One region of the Mechercharimyces sp. CAU 1602 genome, then DNA from elsewhere that is predicted to be linked to it. Evidence: riboswitches for the same ligand, from Rfam matches in the RefSeq annotation. Region 1 holds a riboswitch; the other holds the start of a gene.

Region 1 (7,460 bases):
GTCGTTTCGGCATCCTCTAATTTTCCAAAAGGGTTGTACAATCCATAGATAAAGATCGTAGCATCCTTATTCTGCTTACGAATGTTTGCAAATATCTTGCTTACATTTTCCTCATATGTATCTTTTGTCTGAGCAGAAGCTTCTAAATCAATCTTATCTAGTTCCCCACTCCCACGAAATAGATCATTTCCACCAATAGATATCGTTATCCATTTCGCCTGTTGCAGTTGGGCTTGCATGCTTTCTTCCTCTAATCTGGTAACTAGTTCACTTGAAGTTTGCCCCTTGATTCCCAAGTTAACGGCCTTTACTTGGTCTGAAGTCTGCTCCCGCAGTGATTGACGCACATAGCCAAAATAGCCCTGACCACTATTATCTCCTGTCCCTCTCGTGATCGAGTCCCCCAACCCTAACAATAATCCACCTTCATCCGTTAAGGCAGTTTCCTCCTGCGATGAATTTCCCATAACAGTTTGACCTGTCGAGCCATTATTATCGTAAATAGCCCACACAAAACCCAGAAGCCATAGTAGGCAAACTCCTAGTGAAAAGAGCATTAATATAATCCAGCTTAACCGACCTTTGATATTCATCATACGCTCCTCTCTCCTCGATTCAAATCTGTTTAATATTGCACACCCATACCTTCACCTGTCTTATATAGTTGTGAACCCCTTTCTATCTTTCATCATTCCCACATCATCCTAAACGTATCTCTTTCTTATATACGACAATAGCTAACATTACACAAAGAATCTTAGTTCGTTTCTATCTTATTTCTAAACTTAGCATATCTCGCGTTCTCATGTCATCATAAAAAAGCGACCTCTCTTCGAGGTCGCCATGCCAATCATTTGAGGTTTGCCACATCACTTCCATGCCAACACTTATGCAACACTTTCCATAGAGGGAGCCTACTGATTAGTCTTGGCTAATAATTTTTCCTTAAGGAAAAATTATTAGCTTCATTCTATACTCTGTTAGCCATCATGTCAATCATTTCTCGATAAAAAAAGGATAACTCCTCCCTTTTTTACCGATATTCATTTGTTTCGTCTATCTATAAATCTTCGCTCCCTCTTTGCGAAATTCCTCAGCCTTCTCCTTCATTCCTTCTTCCTTGGCAGCAAATACATCCATCCCTTTTTCAGCCGCAAACTCCCTGATATCTTGACTAATACGCATACTACAAAACTTAGGACCGCACATCGAACAGAAGTGTGCCGTCTTTGCGGGCTCTGCAGGCAGTGTCTCATCATGGTAAGAGATCGCACGTTGAGGATCGAGCGAAAGATTAAACTGATCATGCCAACGGAATTCAAATCGCGCTTTGGATAGGGCATCGTCCCGAACCTGCGCTCCTGGATGTCCTTTAGCCAGGTCGGCTGCATGGGCGGCAATTTTGTAAGTAATAACGCCTTCTTTCACATCATCCCGGTTGGGAAGGCCCAAGTGCTCCTTTGGTGTCACATAGCAGAGCATAGCCGTCCCATGCCAGCCGATCATAGCGGCACCAATTGCTGATGTGATGTGATCATATCCAGGTGCAATATCGGTTGTTAATGGGCCCAAAGTATAAAACGGCGCTTCATGACAAATTTTTTGTTCTAAATCAACATTTTCTTTTATTTTATGAAGAGGTACGTGCCCTGGGCCTTCAATCATGACTTGAACATCGTATTCCCATGCAATTTTCGTCAATTCACCCAATGTTTCGAGTTCGGCAAACTGTGCCCGGTCATTTGCATCAGCAATCGACCCTGGGCGAAGTCCATCCCCTAAAGAGATAGATATATCGTAGGCAGCCAAGATTTCGCATATCTCACGAAAGTGAGTATATAAGAAGTTTTCCTCATGATACGCCAAACACCACGCCGCTAAAATAGAACCTCCACGTGAAACGATACCAGTAGTTCGTTCAGCTGTCATTGGGATATAAGGAAGTCTTACCCCTGCATGAATGGTAAAATAATCTACTCCTTGCTCCGCTTGTTCAATCAAAGTATCCCGATAAATTTCCCATGTAAGGGCTTCCGGTTTCCCAGCTACTTTTTCCAAGGCTTGATAAATCGGCACCGTCCCCACTGGAACCGGTGAGTTACGAATAATCCACTCACGAGTAGTATGAATATCTTTCCCGGTTGACAAATCCATAATGGTGTCTGCACCCCAATGGGTAGCCCAACGCATTTTTTCTACTTCTTCTTCAATGGAGGAGCTGACGGCAGAGTTACCGATATTGGCATTAATCTTCACGTGAAAATGTTTACCGATGATCATCGGCTCAATCTCAGGGTGATTAATGTTAGCAGGTATAATCGCACGTCCACTCGCTACTTCTTCCCGTACGAATTCTGGACTCAATTTTTCTCGTAAGGCGACAAATTCCATTTCAGGAGTAATGATGCCTTGCTTGGCATAATGCATCTGCGTCACGTATTTACCTCTCTTCGCACGCAGTGGGCGAGAGTTCACATGAGGAAACACTTCACGTGATCCCTTCCCTTCTTTTTGGTACCCATTATCTAGTGGTTGCACTTTCCGCCCTTCATACTCTTCCACATCATTACGTTCTCTGATCCACTCTTGACGCAATGGGGATAACCCTTTACGTAAATCAATCGTCACGTCTGGATCCGTATAAGGTCCACTACAGTCGTAGACTCGAACAGGCTCATTCTCCTCTTCACCAAAGCGACCACTTGTAGGGTGAAGTTCAATTTCCCGCACTGGTACTCGAATATCGGGGCGAGACCCTGTCTGGTACACTTTACGGCTGTTCGGAAAATCTAACTTATTATTTTCACTCATCATAACACTCCTAATATTAAGGTTTTATTTTGAATTTCTCTTGTTCATAAACCGGGCTTTTCATTTTTTGACAAACAAAAGAAGCCGCACACAGCGTAGCGACTTTGTCGAGGAAGGACGTCTGCACAATCGCAAACCAGTCCCTTATCCCACCATTCCTACGCTGGCATTACCCAGATCAGGTTTATCGGTCGGCGTAGAGTTCCCGCCCTCTCAGCCTGGCTTCTCCAAGCTCCCGTTGCTATACACTTATCGGTGATGATCCTATTTTCGCACACCATCACCTACGTCGAGTATATACCAAGCCGTTTACCTTAATCAATAGGAAGAATGAAAAGCACAGGTTTTTAGCAAAGAAAGTTGATGAGGGGTAGTCGCCTCTTTTCCGTAAAACCAAGGCATCTACCCGCTCCATTACAGAGGAAAAACATATGTATATATAGATCCCAACAGAGGAGGAATGCCGTTTATGAGTGGCTACAGCTGTGGTTACAATTACGGATGCTTCGGCTACAAAAGCCTGCTTATCTTTTTGCTCGTGATCGCGACCATCTTCGTCTTCGTATGCGGATGCGGTTACTACTAGAAGATAGTGATAACTAGGATGAAGCCGCTTATCCATAGGGTGAGCGGCTCTTCCCTATAAGTAAAACAACTCCAATTAATGATATCTGCCTGTTTCTGATCGAGAAAGGCATACACCCGCGCGTTTTCCCCCTCTCTACATATCTTATATAGTGAAAACGGTAAAGGAGGAATGCAGTGTGAGTTGTGGGTATAATTATGGTTGTTTCGGATACAAAAGCTTACTAATCTTCTTATTGGTAATCGCAACCATCTTCGTTTTTGTATGCGGATGCGGTGTTTACTAAAAGATATAATGGAAGCTCCTTCATGTGAAGGAGACTTCTTCTACATAGCGTCTAATTTCTCAATTGGAAGAAGATGCGATCACTAAACCGTACTTTCTCTTAAACCTTGCTAAAACCCTCACCCAACGTGAAGAGAATGCAGCCAGAAAAAATAGATTAGATAATGCATGAGCCAAATCAAAATAGAAGCTGGCAACGTAGACGGAAACAAATGTAGACCAACTATGATTCTCCATCCCGATCACCACCCACACATTCATGATCCAACCAAATAGAAACCCCCATACAAACCCGAAAAGCAACCGAGTGCTCATATTTTTCATGATAAAAGTATCTTTCAATACCCCTGCTGTCCAACCTACCAACCCCCAACTTACCATTTGCCAAGGAGTCCAGGGTCCCTGACCCAAAAACATATTTGACACTAACGCCGCTCCCGCGCCAATGACAAACCCCCGTTCTGCACCCAATACGATTGCCGCTACAATAATAACGAAGGTAGTTGGCTGCACACTTGGAATTCCAGCAAAAGGAACTCTGCTAACCGCCGCTATTGCAATCAAAAGCGCAATAAGCACCAACTCCTTACTATTGACGTCTGATCGTTCAAATCGAATAATCATCAGAAAAATAAAACATGCGAGTAATACCAGACTAGTCCAAAAAGGGCCTAACGCGAGCCAGCGCGTAACCTGCCACGAACAAAAAAGAGTAATGACTACAAACGCGCGCCAACCAATCCGTCCCACAGGGTATGCACCTCCTTCATCGTAATCCCCTCAGGCCATCCCGTTTCGCGCGTTAACCGATACGCCGCTGTTGTATAAAAATCATTGCCACGAAAAAAAGCAGCCGTCGGCTCTGAAACAATGATTTCACCTTCAAACAACATGACACAACGTGTTGCTACCTCAGCAGCAAACTCCACATCGTGGGTGGTAAAAAGAATGCCCGCACCTTCTGATGCTCGTTGTAACAAAGAATGCTTACATATTTCCTTGGTAACTGGATCCATTCCTTGTGTGGGTTCATCCAACAAATACATATTTGGTTTTTGTAAGAGTAAACAAGCAAGTGCCGCTTTTTGTCTCTCCCCCCCACTTAGATCAAGAGGATGTTGCTCCAGCAGAGGGTTCAGCGAAAATAACTGTACGATATCTTGATGCTTGTTACCCCCTTCTTCACTTCCTACACCTTCTGTGACAAATTCTATTTCCTGCGATAATGTATCCCCCAAGAAAAAAGATTCTATATTTTGCGGAAGGTACCCGATTCGATGCTCTTTCCTCGGCAAACGGACCAAGCCCTTCCGAGGTCGAAGTAGACCTGCAACCACTTGTAACAGCGTTGACTTACCGGAACCATTGCCTCCCAATACTGCTACGCACTCCCCAGGTAACACTTTGAGATTAAGCTCAGTTAACACTTGTTGCCCATTCCTATAGGTAAACTGAATTTTTTCTAATGAACAGAGCGGGCGCCGAGGCGGTGTCGTCTTTGCCTCAAGGGAAGCGGCAGCGCGCTGTGCACCTGCTCTAGTAGAAGGGGCTATTTTTAATAGCCACCTTCTTCCTTCTGCAATCGTTAGTGGCACATCATCCTCCGTTTTATTATTTTGCTGTAAAGCCGATAGTGTCGCTGGAACCGTAGGCATCCATTTTCGAAGACTCCCCCCCTTTGCTGCCAACCATCGTATCCCTTCTCTCGGAGAACCATTATAAACAAGCCGTCCATTCTCCAACATGAGCACACGATCACACAGTGGATACACGTCTTCCAACCGATGTTCGGACAAAATCACGGTCATACCCGTTTCCTGATTAAAACGCTTTAATGTCTGTAGAAATTGAAGAGCGTGCACAGGATCCAAAAGTGCTGTTGGTTCATCCAAGAGTAATACTCGAGGTTTCATCGCCAAGAGTGATGCCAAATTTAATAATTGCTTTTCTCCCCCTGACAACGTAGACGTCTGTTGGGATAACTCTTTTTCCAAACCCAAATAAGCACTCGCTTCTGCCGCTCTCCTCCGCATGAGCGCTGGCGGATATCCTAAATTCTCCATACCAAACACTAGCTCTTCCAAACCCTTTTCCATCACAATCTGATGCTCAGGATTTTGAAACAGAAAACCAATCTCCGCTGCGGCTCGGCTCGCTTCTACACGCCCCAATTCACTCTCTTTATACCATATTTCCCCTGATTGTTCCCCTGCCGGTTGAATTTCCTGTTTGAGCATTCGCAAAAGCGTACTTTTCCCAGAACCCGTTGGACCACATAAAAGTACAAATTCTCCCGGAGTTATTCCCATCGAGATCTCTTTCAAAGTGGGGCTTTTCTCTCCTGCAAAGGTAAAGCTGAGCTCTTTACATGTAAGTACATTCATCATAAGGTCTCCTTTGCTTCAATCAAGATAGGGAAGCTAATAAATAGTAGATATCCCATCAATAAAAGCCACTCAGCTTCTATCAAAGAGAATCGCTCCAAATCCGGGTAAATATCCAGCACCCCCCATCCCTGCCACCTTCCCCAATAACAGAAGAGCATAAGCGCCCCCAAGATGAACAAAGACCAGCTATCCCTCATTCGCCAACGCCAATACACATAAGCGGTTCGTCTACCCACACCATATCCACGTGCTCTCATCGAATCGGCTGACTGCAGTCCCTCTTCTAACGACCAAGTAAGTAATACTTCTAATTGTTTCATCTTACGCTGCATTCGCTTTTTCCATCCAGGTGTCCCTTCCCCCAGTCGCACTCGTTGGACCTTTTCAATCTCGCTTAAGCGCTCCCGCAACAGCGGCATAAAACGAACCGCTAACATCGTCAGCATTGCCCATTGGGGTAGAAGACGCGCAAATAGATATAGAAATTTATCCGCAGTAACCACCTGTTGATAAGAAATAAAGAGCATAATGACAGCAACGATCATTCCTGCCATCATGGTGCCATATAGTAAAGATTCACCTGTAATTCGGTACCGTTCACCCTGCCAGAGAATAACGGAACCACGCTGTGATGTGATTACATTTACTACAATCAAAAGAATGGTTGTAATCAACATCATTCCTTTCCATTTCCAAACGCCCTTCCCACCATCATAGAGAAAGTTCATTGCTAGCAAGAGAGTCACCCCTGTCACAATGAACAGAGGATGAAAGAGAAGGAAGAGGAGAGAAAGGGCGCCAACATAATAAAAAACGGTAATAGCAGGGTGCAAAGCTTGAAAACCGATCCTCATCAAAATTCCGCTCCAATATCACGTCCGAGGTCGCGTGTATAGAGCCATTCGATCACATCTCCTTCATCCACATCATAAATCCCCGCACTTTTATTGGGAAAAACTCCATTTACTCGATACATCCAGCCACTTTCCGGCCCTTCATCAAATTCGTACAAGTTGTCTATGCCTTCTACATACAAGGTATGAGCCCATCCACGATATTCCATTTGAACCCCTGTCGCTTGCGTGGCACGTTGAAGTACATCAAACACCGTATCTCCCTCTACTAATGTCACCGCGCGTGCTGATAGTACAGTCTGACCCCCACTGCCGTGAATCGAAAAAGTAGCTGTTGGTTGTGCATTCTCTTTTTTTGCACGCTCAGCTTGCTGTGAAGAGGAGTTCGAAGGAGCTGTTCTCGTTATCGTGCGTCTCTCGTCTTTTTTTGTAATAGCGTTTTCTGTTTGAACTTCTGTAGATGTGGCCTTAACCTTCATTTCTGATGAATAGGAAGTTTCGGTATTATTATCATCTGCGCTTACATTCTCTTTTTCA
Region 2 (7,460 bases), 480 kb from region 1:
CAGCAAAACGCTCTTCCTGGATGGCGATAAACACATAAACACCGTATTAAAAAGGAGACTGCTCAACTATTTTCCAACCGCTGTTTTCATGGTTTCGGAGTAGGAAAGGGTAGGGATCAAATAGATTATAAATATATCTATTTATTTTATATAATTATAAATTAATATAAATATATCCTGCATACCCTTGAATAATGTCTAACAAAAGTATTTTTTGTCGAAATCATTGAAATAATAAATTCGTTTGTATTATGGTTGTATTAATCTTTTTTTAGTCCTTATAGCCGCAATGATTGAGGCCGAAATAACTCCTATATTTAAATATTTATAATGAAAGGAATGATTAAAATGGAAAGAATATATTACCTTGGTATACCATTAATCTTATTACTCGGCTTATGGATAAGTTCATTTGTTTCATTTCTTGTCCCTTTATTAACATTTGGTTTTACATCTTTATATCTTCTATTTCATCCCATATGGAAAAGAGATAAGTGGATTAAAATATTTCTTATAACAATTTTTGTGATTAATCTGTTTGCAACTATTATATTAGCTATCTAATGACCTAAGTGAAAATTTTGTCTGTGTGGGGGAAGGAAGCCATGAAAAATAAAAACATTTGGATTTGGGCTGTTATTGTTCTCGTAATGATTATGTCGATAGTATTTACAGTTTTAAGTCATGGAGAAAAAATATAAAGGTGAGGACTACCGGTCTAAAGGCAAAGAAAATGAAGGATACTATTATTACCCCTGGTAAACTTACCTCGAATGAACAACAGACTGTTTATTTGCAATCAGAGCTCGGGGGTATAGAAAAAATAAATGTACGAGTAGGGGATAAGGTGGAAGAAGGAACTACACTTGTACAATATGAGAATTCAGCACTTATCGGAGAACAACATCAGGCGAAGTTAAGCCTAGACCGTTCAAAAATTCAGTTTTCTATCTTACACGAACAATTAGAAGAGGTCAAAAAACAATCAAAGGAAGGTATGGAACAATCGGGAGAGCTTAAAGGACAATCTGGAGAAGTGACAGCTACTTGACCAATGGGGAAAAGTGAGATCCAAATTCAGCATGAGATACAATTAGCAGAGTTGGAAATGAAGAAAGCCGAGGAACAATTGCAGCAGGTGAAAAATCAGCAAACAAAACTAACAGTGAAGAGTAAGCATTCGGGCACGGTGGTATCAGTTTCTTCAATAGAAGATGCAACCGATGGGGGCGAACCGCTTGTGGTTATTGCAAATATGGGGAATCTCAAGGTAGAAGCCAAAATATCGGAGTTGGATGTAGTTGAAGTGAAGAAAGCACAGCATGTCACAGTACAATCTGATGTGTTTCCTGGTGAAGAATGGATAGGGAAAGTGACAGCGATTGGATTTACTCCGGAAAAGAAAGTAGCGGATACTGGAGACAGCCAGATTGAGTACCCAGTGGAAATTAAATTGGAAGAGAGTATACCAGCGAAACTCGGTTCAAGCCTTATTGTAGAGATCCAAACCAGAGAAGCAGAAGTGGATAGTCTGCCGGAATCAGCTATCCTCGATAGGGAGGGTCAGTTTGTTGTTTTTGTGCAAGAGAAGAAAGCTGTGCAAAAGAAAGTTAAGACGGGCTTGTCCCACGGAGGAAAGGTGGAGATTGTAAGCGGATTGAGTGTGGATGATATTGTGATTGAAGATCCACCAGAAGTCTTGGAGACAGGAACGGAAGTGACTGTTCCATAATTGTGTTGTCTGATGTCCATAAGAGTTACCATTCAGGTAAGCTAGACATTCTGGTTTTTCCTGCTATTAACTTGAGGAATTCATTAAATAATAAAAGGGTATGAGTAAGGAGTATTTACTAGGTGTTTGATTAAAAGTCCTAAGTCCCTATCTCTAAGATTAAATCCAAGGCGTATGCTCGTGATAAGCATGACTGAGTTTCTTCTTCGCTGGATAATCTAACGATGAAAGGAGATGAAGAGATGGACTTTTTACTTAAGGAACTGACGGAGGCGAAAGGTGTCCCTGGTTATGAGGAAGAAGTGCGTCGTATTGTGCAGCGGGAACTAGGTAATATGGATGCGGAAGTTGTTACGGATCACATGGGTAGTATTTTTGGTAAGAAAATAGGAGCTGAAGAAGGGCCAACGATCTGTATTGCAGGTCACTTAGATGAGGTAGGTTTTATGGTATCGGAAATTAGCCGTAGTGGTCACCTTCGCTTTGTTCCGCTCGGGGGATGGTGGAGTCAAGTTCTGCTCTCACAACGGGTTACTATTATGACTGAGAACAAGAATTATACAGGTGTGGTTGGCTCTAAACCCCCTCATATTTTAACGCCAGAAGAACGGAATAAGGTATATCCCCTCAAAGAAATGTATATTGATGTGGGGGCCAAAAGCAAAGAGCAGGTAGAAGAATGGGGTATTCATATTGGTGATCCCATCGTTCCTATCTGTCCATTTGAAATATTAGCCGATGAAGATACCTTGCTCGGTAAAGCATTTGATAATAGGGCAGGCTGTTACTTAGCGCTGGAATCTCTGAAAGAGTTACGTGCTCACTCTCATCCCAATGTAGTCTACTCCGGTGCGACGGTGCAGGAAGAAGTGGGTCTGCGTGGTGCAACAACAGCTCCGTATGCAGTCGATCCAGACGTTGCTATTATTTTAGATGTGGGAGTAGCAGAGGATGGACCAGGCACTGAAGGGAGTGACAAGTTGCGTCTAGGAAATGGCCCGCTCGTTACCTTTTTAGATGCGACGATGATTCCAAACACTCGTTTTCGTAACTTTGTGATTGAGACTGCCAGTAAACACGAAATTCCATATCAAGTGGAGACGATGACGGGCGGAGGCACGGATGCTGGTCGTATACACATGTACAAACGTGGGGTACCCTCCATTGTCCTCGGAGTGGCAGCTCGTTATATTCACAGTCATGTATCAATGGTGAGTAAAAAAGATTTAGAGTGGGCGAAGCGGCTTGTAGTAGAGCTGATTAAAGGGCTAGACCAGCGCAAAGTAGATGAATTTACGCAATTTGCGGGGAGGAAGTAATTAGCTCACTTATTTTGTTCGTGACGAATGCTTCTTAAGTGAAAGGAGTTTTCGTCTTTTTCTCGTAACCCGATCTTCAAAAAAGCAGATGTTCACCTTCAAGACACGGCATTTTTCCTTTTCGACTACGGAAAAGTATGATATTCTGGGGATAATGGTATGTAGAAAAAACGGGGTTGGGTTATGGAACAATCATGGATCGATTTTCTCCTTAATTATGGATATATAGGGATATATGTTTTTTTGGTTTTGGGAATTGTCGGATTGCCCTTACCAGATGAGATTATGATGACTTTCGTTGGATACCTGTCATCTGAGGGTCAATTAATCGTCTATTATACTTATTTAAGTGCAGTAAGCGGTTCGATATCTGGTATTTCGATTAGCTATTTTTTAGGTAATAAACTAGGGTACCCCTTCGTCAAAAAGCATGGGAGTAAATTTATGCTGACGAGACGACGGTTTCGCGTCACCCAACTCTTGTTTCGAAAGTATGGGAACTGGGTTCTTTTTTTTGGTTATTTTATCCCGGGTGTTCGTCATTTGACGGCATATGTCGCCGGTATCTCTAATATGCCTTTCCGGCGTTTTGGTCTCTATGCTTATAGCGGAGCAGTAACCTGGTGTCTCACTTTTATTGGCTTAGGTTTTATACTGGGAGAGCAGTGGGAAAGAGTGTTTGCTCTTTTTGAACATTACGGTAGCTGGCTACTAATTTTGTCTTTTATTTTCGCACCGCTGGCGATTTATTTATGGTTTCGTACACAAAACACAAGTCAGCTGCGGCGTATATTTCGTAAGTAGGTAGCCCATCGGAATAAGGTGGTGCATGAATGCTACACACAAGCATGAGGAGGGAAGAGAGTGTCGCAAGTAACGGTAAAGTGTAAGGGAGAAGAGTATCAGGTGTCGGTTGACGAAGGAGCGCCGTTATTGGTGGAGGCGATTATGCAGTCGGTACCTATTCCCTACAACTGCACATCAGCACGATGTGGAACCTGTAAAGTGAAAATAGTTGCAGGTAGGGAAAATGTGAATGAAGTAGGGGAGAATGAAGAGCTGAGACTAGGTGAAGATGCGGTGGAAGACGGGTATCGCCTAGCTTGTCAGCTGGATGTATATGGTCCTCTTACGATAGAAGTACCTCCTAACCGATTTGGTTGGTAATTGACGGATGAAAAGCAAGCTTGCTACAATGAGGAAGAAGATAATTTTATAGTGTTCCCACAAGGGGTGCGTAAGCTGAGAGAGGATAACCTCAACCCTTCGAACTTGACCTGGATGATACCAGCGTAAGGATGTGGAGTTAATTTAACCACTGATTTTAATGCAAACGGTATCTATTTGGGTGCCGTTTTTTGTGTTGCAAAAAGCAATAGGCGAGGGGTGAAAAGATGCGGATTGATCTTATTATTACGGATCGCTGTATACAGGAGGGGAGGCTCCCGCCTTTAGAGGCTGTGGCTCCTTACGTAGATCGCCTTCAACTGAGATTGAAGCACCAGACAGCCCTGCTCACCTTTCAACTGGGAGCTCGCCTGCTTGAAACAGGGTGGAAGCAAGAACAGCTCTTGATAAATGATCGCATTGACATTGCACGGGCGCTTGGGTGCGGAGTGCACCTTCCAGAACGTGGGATGTCACCTCCACTTGTTCGTCGCCACTCTCCTTATGTGCGGGAGTTGGGGGTCTCTGTTCACTCACTTGCATCCGCCCACGAAGCTCAAAGGCTAGGAGCTGACTATGTAACATTTGGTCATGTATATGCTACTCCATCCAAACCGGGGTTACCAGCGCGTGGAGTAGATATGCTTCGTCAACTTGTTACTGTTTTATCCATCCCAGTGCTCGCTATCGGGGGTGTCTCCATTACTAATCTTGCGGAGGTAGCGGCAGCGGGGGCATCAGGAGTAGCAGTGATTTCAGCCATTCTTCAGCAGCCTGATATAGAAGAAGCAGCACACCGCTTATGGATAGTGGGAAAGAGCTTACGAGGGGAGGGGATGTCGATTTGAAACATGAAGTGATCGTTGTAGGGGGTGGGATTATTGGCTGTACCATCGCCTACTTTCTCGCACAAGCGGGAGCAGAGGTAGCCGTTATGGAACGGGATCACGTTGGAGCCCATGCGTCGAGTGCAGCCGCAGGTATGTTGGGGGCGCAGGTGGAAATGTCTTTTCCAGGGCCGATGGTAGATCTGTGTCTTGCTAGCAGAAGGATGTTTCCCGAGCTCCAACATGAGCTGTGGGAGCAGACAGGGGTAGATGTAGAGTTAAATCGGGCAGGGATGCTTCGATTAGCATGGGATGAGGAAGAGAAAAAGAGGTTACAAGAGCGCGGTCAGTGGCAGCAAAGACAAGGTGAGTGTGCGCACTGGTGTGAAGGAGATGCGCTGTGGCGGGATGAACCGGAGTTATCGCGCGCAGTGAAGGGAGCTTTATCGCTCCCCCTTGATGTGCAACTACATGCACCTCGCTGGCTAAAAGCGATGGAACTAAGAGCGAGGCAATTGGGGGTTCAGTTTTACTCGGGGATGGAGGTACAAGCGCTATTGATGCGAAAGGGTAGCGTTAGCGGGGTGGAAACAGCGCTAGGTTCATTTGAAGCTAATCAAGTTGTCCTGGCAGCAGGGGCCTGGAGTGCAGCCTTAGCCCGTACAGCAGGGGTTAAGGTACCGATTGTTCCAGTTAAAGGAGAATCGCTTGCCCTACAAGTACCTGTACCGCTATTTAATAAGACTTATTTTTCCAAAGGGTGTTACCTGGTACCTAAAGCGGAGCAACAAGTAATCGTAGGCGCTACAGAAATTCATCATACTTTTACACGGGGTGTGTCTGCAGAGGCGATACAGTTATTGTTATCAGAAGCGATTCGACTCGTTCCGGCATTGAAAGAAAGTACCTTTTTGCGGAGTTGGTCTAGTATTCGACCTGGCTCTTCAGATCGGATGCCATTTTTGGGACCTGTAACCGAGGTTGGCAATCTCTATTTGGCATGTGGTCATTTTCGTAATGGCATCTTACTTAGTCCCATTACAGGCAAGTGGATAGCGGAGGCGATGATGGGGAAGAAGAACCCTGTGCTATCATCGTTTTCTCTGGATCGACTCGGGGTTGATACAGGAGCTGACAGAAGAGAGGTGGTGAAATATGATAGCAATTAAACTGAATGGAAAAAAGGTGGAGATTCCCAAAGAGGTAGTTACAGTAACCTGCTTACTCGACCATCTCTCACTATCTGAACGCATGGTAATTGTGGAGCACAACCGCATCGTATTAGCAGGAGAACATCATGATAATGCTCAAGTACGAGCAGGGGATGAAATCGAAATTGTTCATTTTGTAGGAGGAGGATAATTATGCTAATAATTGGGAATCATCAATTTTCATCACGTCTCTTTTTGGGAACTGGGAAATTTCACTCTTTAGAAGAGCAAAAAGAGGCAGTGGAAGCATCTGCGACCGAAGTGCTTACTTTTGCTGTTCGACGCTTAGATTTGAGTAATCCGGATCAACCGAACCTGTTAGAACAGTTGGATTTAAAGCGATTTACTCTTCTTCCTAATACTGCAGGGGCTGCAACAGTAGAAGAGGCGGTTCGGATTGCGCGACTTGCACGTGCATCAGGACTATGCGATATGATCAAAGTGGAAGTGATTGCAGATCAGAAAACCCTTCTTCCTGACCCACTCGCTACTTTGGAAGCGACGAAACAATTGGTGGAAGAAGGATTTACGGTTTTACCTTATACTTCAGATGATCCCATCTTGGCGCGCCATTTAGTAGAAGCGGGGGCGCATGCGATTATGCCCGGAGCAGCACCTATAGGATCGGGACAGGGGATATTAAACCCTTTCTATTTCTCACTCTTACGAGATGCGGTGGATATACCTGTTATTGTAGATGCTGGCATTGGTTCGCCAGCAGACGTGGCTCAGGCGATGGAGTTGGGGGCGGATGGTGTGCTCCTTAATACTGCTGTTTCGGGTGCGAAAGATCCCGTTAAGATGGCCACTGCGATGAGGCTGGCTACAGAAGCAGGGCGTCTTGGGTTTGAGGCGGGACGGATTTCGAAGAAAACGTATGCGATTGCAAGTAGTCCGACCGAAGGGCTGTTATAAGAATACTGATGGTGAGAACGAGTGAGGACGTCTACATATAGTAGACGTCCTCACTGGTAACAAGAGTATGGTTAATTAGAACCCCTCCATGGATACTTTGCTCTTAGAAGATTGACGGGACCGAATGGAATGAGCCTGATTATAACGAGACAAGTTAAGTAACACTCCAGAAGCTGTCAAATAAGTAATTAAGGATGTCCCCCCATAGCTGATAAAAGGGAGCGTCACTCCAGTGACGGGGAGAATAGCTGTAGCTACTCCAAGGTTTAGTACTGCTTGCAAAGAGATA

Evidence for each region. Region 1 has a riboswitch for thiamine pyrophosphate ahead of thiC (phosphomethylpyrimidine synthase ThiC). Riboswitches for the same ligand answer to the same signal wherever they lie in the genome.
Region 2: it holds a riboswitch for thiamine pyrophosphate, as region 1 does, so the genes downstream of both, NXZ84_RS02785 (thiamine phosphate synthase) here and thiC (phosphomethylpyrimidine synthase ThiC) in region 1, are expected to answer to the same signal.

What each region holds. Positions count from the first base shown of each region.
Region 1 is NZ_JANTPT010000001.1:42,194-49,653, reverse strand. Features, by position in the region: gene NXZ84_RS00280 (GDSL-type esterase/lipase family protein) at 1-596, opposite strand, end outside; gene thiC (phosphomethylpyrimidine synthase ThiC) at 1,057-2,811, opposite strand; TPP riboswitch at 2,950-3,060, opposite strand; gene NXZ84_RS00270 (hypothetical protein) at 3,092-3,433, opposite strand; gene NXZ84_RS00265 (ECF transporter S component) at 3,743-4,306, opposite strand; gene NXZ84_RS00260 (ABC transporter ATP-binding protein) at 4,402-6,066, opposite strand; gene NXZ84_RS00255 (energy-coupling factor transporter transmembrane component T) at 6,066-6,923, opposite strand; gene NXZ84_RS00250 (DUF4430 domain-containing protein) at 6,923-7,460, opposite strand, start outside.
Region 2 is NZ_JANTPT010000001.1:523,155-530,614, forward strand. Features, by position in the region: gene NXZ84_RS15180 (DUF5970 family protein) at 349-564, shown strand; gene NXZ84_RS02760 (efflux RND transporter periplasmic adaptor subunit) at 734-1,051, shown strand; gene NXZ84_RS02765 (efflux RND transporter periplasmic adaptor subunit) at 1,055-1,732, shown strand; gene NXZ84_RS02770 (M42 family metallopeptidase) at 1,975-3,051, shown strand; gene NXZ84_RS02775 (DedA family protein) at 3,235-3,855, shown strand; gene NXZ84_RS02780 (2Fe-2S iron-sulfur cluster-binding protein) at 3,916-4,218, shown strand; TPP riboswitch at 4,271-4,367, shown strand; gene NXZ84_RS02785 (thiamine phosphate synthase) at 4,446-5,066, shown strand; gene thiO (glycine oxidase ThiO) at 5,063-6,214, shown strand; gene thiS (sulfur carrier protein ThiS) at 6,201-6,407, shown strand; gene NXZ84_RS02800 (thiazole synthase) at 6,410-7,171, shown strand; gene ftsW (putative lipid II flippase FtsW) at 7,247-7,460, opposite strand, start outside.